DNA from 2 places in the Acidihalobacter prosperus genome. Region 2 is predicted to be linked to the other one. Evidence: predicted binding sites of a transcription regulator. Region 2 holds the regulator's gene; the other holds the start of a gene.
What was found. The regulator FliA, encoded in region 2, starts transcription of late flagellar genes. The targets are predictions, from matches to a motif close to GCTAAAGTTNNNNNNNNNNCNGCCGATA.
Positions count from the first base shown of each region.

Region 1: the regulator FliA is predicted to act here: its motif matches at 2,264-2,291, upstream of THPRO_RS14115 (methyl-accepting chemotaxis protein).

Region 1 covers NZ_JQSG02000006.1:716,753-720,160, forward strand. The annotation lists gene THPRO_RS14110 (hypothetical protein) at 1-321, opposite strand, end outside; gene THPRO_RS14115 (methyl-accepting chemotaxis protein) at 482-2,164, opposite strand; partial or broken gene THPRO_RS14120 (carbohydrate porin) at 2,338-3,408, opposite strand.
Region 2 covers NZ_JQSG02000002.1:84,120-87,527, forward strand. The annotation lists gene THPRO_RS04325 (chemotaxis protein CheA) at 1-154, opposite strand, end outside; gene THPRO_RS04330 (protein phosphatase CheZ) at 214-990, opposite strand; gene THPRO_RS04335 (chemotaxis response regulator CheY) at 1,015-1,389, opposite strand; gene THPRO_RS04340 (RNA polymerase sigma factor FliA) at 1,447-2,172, opposite strand; gene THPRO_RS04345 (MinD/ParA family protein) at 2,175-3,059, opposite strand; gene flhF (flagellar biosynthesis protein FlhF) at 3,049-3,408, opposite strand, start outside.

The sequences.
Region 1 (3,408 bases), on a different contig from region 2:
GATTTCGGGCTGCTGAATCTCGGGACGGGATACGTCGGGCGTCTGCACGTCCGGGCGTTCCACCTCGGGCTTCTCGATCTCGGGTTTTTCGACCTCCGGCTTCTCGATGCCTGAGTTGCCGACGTCGGGGGTTTCCACGTCGGCGCTGCTGGTCCCGGTGTTGAGCGAATCCGTGTCCGGCGTCGGATTGATGCCGGGAGTGGTGATCACGTCCGGGCTGGTGTCGACGGCAGCGGCGGCAGCGCCCAGGGCCGCGAGATTGACGCCGAAGGCGGCGATCAGGGCGATGAGCAGATGGCGCGTATGCGAGAGTTTGTTCATGGTGTCGGTCTCCTGGACGTGTTGTCTTGTGATGATGTCGGCGCGCTTGCGTCGCGCTTATCCCAAGACACGCGGAGACGGGGGAAAAGGTTCCGTGGGAAGGGAATGAAATCCGGCTGGCGCCGACGCGGCCGGCCCTGAGGCCGGCCGCGGGCGGGAATCAGATCTTGAACTGGTTGACCAGCGACTGCAGCTCGGCCGATAGCTTGGCGAGTTCCTCGCTGGCGCTCGCGGTCTGTTGCGCGCCGGCGGCCGTCTGGTCGGTCGAGTGGCTGATGTTGCTGATGTTGCGGTTGATTTCCTCGGCGACGGTGGACTGTTCCTCTGCGGCGCTTGCGATCAGCGCATTCATGTCGTTGATGCGCGCCACCGAGGTGCCGATCTCGTCGAGCGAGGTGCCCGCCTCCTGGGCCTGCGTCACGCTTGCCTGGGCGCGTTCGCGCCCGGAGGCCATGGCTTCCACCGCACCCTTCGAGCCTGCCTGCAGGCGCTCGATCATGCCGCGGATTTCCTCGGTTGAGTCCTGCGTGCGTTTGGCCAGGGTGCGCACCTCGTCCGCCACCACGGCAAAGCCTCGGCCCTGCTCGCCCGCGCGCGCCGCCTCGATCGCCGCGTTCAGCGCCAGCAGATTGGTCTGTTCCGAAATCCCGCTGATCACTTCCAGCACGCGCCCGATCTGCGCGCTGTCGCCCTCGAGCGCATGGATGACCTCGGCGGTGCGTTCGACCTCGTCGGCGAGCTGACTGATCGCCTGGATGGTGCTGCCGACCACCTTCTGCCCTTTCGTGGTGGCGCCGCTGGCATCCTGCGCGGCCCGTGCCGCGTCGTTGGCGTTTTTCGCGACTTCCTGCACGGTGGAGGACATTTCGTTCATCGCCGCGGCCACCTGTTCGGTTTCGCTTTGCTGGCTGCCGACGTGGCGATTGGTTTCCTCGCTGGTGGCGGAGAGCTCCTCGGCCGCCGCGGCAAGCTGCGCGGTGGACCCAGCCACCTGGCTGACGACCTTCTGGATACGCTCCACGAACTGGTTGAATGCATCGGCGAGCTGGTCCAGTTCGTCCTGTCCGCGGGTACTCATGCGGCGGGTCAGGTCGCCCTCTCCCTGGGCGATGTCGCGCATGGTGCTGACGGCGGTGCACAGGCGCTTGCGCATGCTCAACACGGCCGCGCCGATGAGGCTCGCGCCCACGAGCAGGGCCAGCATGAGCAGGCTCAGACTGAGTATCTTGGAGACCTGCAGATCGTGGAGCACCTGTTCCTTGTCTTGGGTTGCCCGCGCCTGCACCTGCTTGATCAACGCGGTTAACTGGCGGTCGATTTCCTCGGATTCCGGATAGGCGACGGTCACCAGCTCGCTTTGGGCGGCGGCGAACTGCAGCGATTTCAGACGTTCGATGGTCTGCTCGTAGTCGGCTTTGCTCTGCGCCCAGAGCACGCCGATCTGGTCGAGCTTTTCCTTGAATTCCGGGTAGTCGGCCACGATGGCCTCGGCCTGCCGGTAGGACTTGTCGGCGTCGTCCACGTAGCGACGCGCGGCCGCGACGTATTTGCCGTCGATACTGTCCTTCATCAGTTTTTCGACCTGCTTGGGGTCCATGCCGCCGGTGCGCGAAAGATTCATGTTGAGTACGTTGTCGCGTATCGCGACGCCGGTGCGCAGGGTGGCGCTGTTCATGTGTTCCAGCGTCTGCAGCAGCGTGGCTTCCTGATCGCTGCGCAGGGTGTCGCGCTTGATGATGCTGCCGAACCAGACGGGCGTGAGCACGGCGGTGATGGCGAAGAGGGCGGCGACGCCGACGCTGGCCATGATGCGCGCGGAGATGGTGCGGACCATTAGGGTCATGGCGGTTCCTTTCTTATGGTGGGTTATGCGCTTTCCGCACCGCGGTGACCTGTCGAGCTACCCCCCCCGGCGGTACGGGTACGCGATACTCATGCAGCTTATCGGCTTGCCATAAAAATCCTTTAATGCCGGATTATCGTTGTGTTTTGTGAGCCGTTACGCAGGCTTATAGATCAATCCAGTGCCATTTGCAGGCGCAGCAGCAGCACGGTGGCGTCGCGGGCAGTGCCGGCCACGTTGCGGATGTACTGGATGTCCGGCTGCAGCGCGAAGCGCCGGTCCAGCGCAAGCTGATAGGTCGCCTCGATGGCGGTTTACGCCCGCAGGCCGCGCAGGTCGGCACGCGTCATGCCGAGGGAGAAATGATCGTCCGGCCGCGATGCCAGTGGCGCGGAAACGTCGACCCCCAGACTGAGATGGCGCGGCACCGTGCTGTCGCCGCCTGGCGCCAGCCCCAGACGCAGAAACGCGCGGACATGACGCGTCCCCGGGCCGTTAAGGGCCTGCGATAGATTGAGGTAGCCGCCGTCGAGCGCGGTGGCTGCGAGCGCGGTGTCCGGCTGACGGTAACGCCACAGCCCGATGCCGATCTGCGTGGGCGCTTCCGCGCCGTAGCCGTAGTCGAGCTCGACAATGGTCAGTGCGCCGTTGCCGAGCGGCCGCATGCGCTGGCCGGGGTCTGCCTGGAATAGACCGGCGTGCAAGGTCAGCGCGCCCTGTCTGCGGCCGTAGACGAGGCCGTAACCCGGTTCCGGATAGGTGGAGACGGGCAGGTTGCCGCTGAGCGTCGGATCGAGTCCGAAGGAGGCGTTGAGCAGCAAGCCGGCGGCATCGGTCACGTCGAATAGGGTGTTGAGGTCGATCAGACCAATCTGCAGGCTGTTGGCGTGCGACCAAGTTTGTCGATACCAGGCGCTGTAGAGTCGAGTGGCGTCCGGGGCCTCGATATTGGAGGCGGTCTGAAAATCGCCGATGTAGCGGCCGCTGGGCAGGCCGCTGCGCACGGCGAGGAAGGACAGGTGCACGCTGCTGTGCGCGCCGGCATCGCCGGTGCCTGCGTCCAGCGCGGCCAGCAGCATGCTGTCGTAGGTGGTGCCGGCGCGCAGGGCACCGTCAGGGGTGTAGACGGCCTCGTTGTTCCAGATGAGACTGGTGTCGAGCGACGGGGTGGCGGCTGCGGCGCCGGCCGCAAGAACGAGCGGCGCCAGGCAAAGCCGGCGCAGGAGACGGGTATTCATGTGCAT
Region 2 (3,408 bases):
TGATCGTATGGAAACCGCGAAAAATCGCGTTGAGCAGATCGGCATCCGCTGGATTCTGCTCAAGCTCGAGCAATTGCCCGCCGAGCCCGTCGAGGATCTCGCCGGCCTCGACCAGGAAATCCTGCAGCAGTTCGTCGTCAGCACCCATGCTCATGTCGTCTCCTGGGCCCTTTGGGGAATATGGTTATCATGCGTGCGGCCCGCGCACGACGTTCAGAAGCCCAGGCTGGAGAGCAGGTCATCGACTTCGTCCTGCCCGCTCACGATACCTGCCTTGTCCACGCCGGGAACGGCGGGGCCGAAACCCTTGCCGCTGGATTCGTCGGCTGGCGTTTCAGCAACCTGCTTGCCCTCCATCTTCAGAAGGCGCTCGCTCGCCACCTTGACGATACCGACCAGACCCTCCTCGACCTCCTGCACCAGTTCGATCACCCTGCGGATCACCTGACCGGTGAGATCCTGGAAGTCCTGAGCCATCATCACATCCGAAAGCTGAGTGGAAACGGCCGAAATTTGTTGTTTGACATCGGCCAGAAAGTCGTCCAGAGACCCGCCCAGCTCACGGAACTCCTCCACGCTCAACTCCCGCCGCTTAAACTTGGACCAGCCCTCGGAAAGGGACTCGGCACGCTGGCTCAGCTCCGTCAGGCGCGGCATGCTGTCTTCGATCGCGTTCAGTGTGCGATGCGCCGCCTGCTCTGTCAGCGTAACGACATAACTGAGCCTTTCTTTAGCGTTGGGGATTTCCTCATGCGTGATTTCGATCACCCGCGAGTCGAGCCGGAAATTGTTCAGTGCCTCGTGCAGATCGCGCGTGAGCCGCCCCAACTCGTTGAAAAGCGTTCGATCCTGTTGCACGCCCAGCGATGACAGCAAATCGCCGACCGGTCCTTCGTCGCCAGCTTCCAGGGCGGACACGAGCAGGCGCGCCAGCACCAGTCGGTCGTCGTTGCCCGGTCCACCCTGCTTGTCGTCCTCGTTCTTATCCACGGCTGCGTCTCTCCCGTATCCGCCTCAACCTTCGATTCGCTCAAAAATCTTGTCGATCTTTTCCTTGAGCGTCTCAGCGGAAAAGGGTTTGACCACATATCCGTTAACGCCGGCCTGCGCCGCCTCGACGATCTGATCGCGGCGTGCCTCGGCCGTCACCATCAGCACCGGCAGCTTGGCCAGCTTCGGATCGGCGCGCACGGCCTTGAGCAGCTCGATGCCTGGCATGATCGGCATGTTCCAGTCCGTCACCAGAAAATCGAATTTCCCCGATTGCAACATCGGCAGCGCCGTGCTGCCATCGTCGGCCTCGGCTGTATTATTGAAACCCAGCTCTCGCAGCAGGTTTTTGATGATGCGCCGCATCGTGGAAAAATCGTCCACGATGAGAATCTGCATGTTCTTATCCACGAAAACACTCCTTGAGATTCAACCTGCCTAACCCCGGCGGCACCATCAGGTCCGCCAGTCGACCATCCTCGCCCGCAACCGCATCAGTGCCTGGCTGTGGATCTGTGACACTCTCGATTCCGACACGCCCAGCACCTCCCCGATTTCGCGCAAGTTCAGTTCCTCGTCATAATACAGCGACAGCACCAGGGCCTCGCGTTCCGGCAACGAGCCGATCGTCCTGGCCAGCGCCTGCCGGAAACGCTCGCCCGAGAGCTGATCGAACGGCCCGGACATTCGCGCATCCCCGGTACGGGCGCCATCGTGCCCGTCCTCATCCTCACCGTCGCCGAAGGCCTCCTCGAAGCTGAAGACCTGATACCCCGTCGCTTCGCGCAGCAGCCGGTGGTATTCCTCCAGCGACACGCCCATCTCGCTGGCGACTTCAGTCGCGCGGGCGGCGCGCCCGAGCCGATTTTCGACCGTTCTGAGCGCAGACGATATTTCACGCGCCTTGCGATGCACGGAGCGCGGCGCCCAATCGTTTCGACGCACCTCGTCGAGCATGGCGCCGCGCACGCGGATACCCGCATAGGTTTCGAAGCTCGCACCCTGCCCGGCATTGTAATGCTTCGCCGCCTCGATCAAACCGACGATTCCCGTCTGCACCAGATCGTCCAGCTGCACGTTCGGCGGCAGGCGGTGAATCAGGTGGTAGGCGATCCGCTTGACCATGGGGGCATGCTCGGCCACCAGGCGGTCGACATCGGCGGCCTCGCGCACAGGGTACATATTCAATCCGCCCACTGCAGGTCGGCAGGCGCCGGCGCATGCACCAGACGCTCCACGAAAAACTCCAGATGCCCACGCGAACCCATCTGCCTGGGTAGATTATCGGCCTTGGCTGCCAGATTCTTGAATGCCCTGCCGGCCGGACCGCCAGGATAGAGCTCGACTACCGCCGCCTGGCGCTGCACCGCCTGCCGCAGCAGCGGGTCTTCGGGCACGGCGCCGAAATAATGCAGGGTCACATCGAGAAAACGGCTGCACACCGCCGCCATCTTGCGGTACAGGGCGCTGCCCTCCTGCTCGTCGCGAACGCGATTGGCCAGCACGTGGAAGCGCTCGATCTGATGTTCGCGGCTGAGCACCTTGATCAGTGCGTAGGCATCGGTCATCGAAGCAGGCTCGTCGCAGACGACCACGATCACGTCCTGAGCCGCGCGCGTGTAACTGACCACGTCCTCCGAAATACCCGCAGGCGTATCGACGATCAGCACGTCCAAGGGCAGGCTCAATTCGCTGAAGGCGCGAATCAGACCGGCATGTTCCGCCTGGGTGAGATCGGCCATGTGCGAAATGCCGGACGCCGCCGGCACCACGTGTATGCCGCGTGGGCCGCTGACCAGAATCTCGTCGAGCGTGCATTCACCGCTCATCACGTGGGAAAGATTGACCCTCGGCTGCAGGCCCAGCATGACGTCCACATTGGCAAGACCGAGATCGGCGTCCATGAGCATGACCTCGCGGCCGCGACCCGCCAGCGCCACTGCGAGATTGACGGATACGTTGGTCTTGCCGACGCCGCCCTTGCCGCTGGCCACCGCCATCACCCGCACCGGCCGCGACTCGCGCACGCGCTTCAAGCCTTCGGCCTGGTCCACCGCCTCACCCGACATAAGCATATCGATCGCTTCCCATGTGTTGTCCCCGCCTGCCGTTCGCCGACGGCTCTCTTTCCCGGCGTTTGACCAAGGCCAGCGCCTGGCTGACGATGCGCTGCACTCTGGCCGGCTCGAGATCTTCGGCCACCCGCTGCCCCGTACCCAGATAACTCAGCGGCAGACCGGCGCGTATCAATGCCGACAGCGACGGACCCAGGGCCTCGGCTTCGTCGAACTTGCTCAGGATCGCGCCGCTGAGCGGCACACGGCCGAAACGGCGCGCCGTCTCGCCGAGCACGTCGCGCGCGGCGTTGGCGGCCAGGACCAGATACAGACGCATCTCGGGGATCGCGGCCAGGGCCTG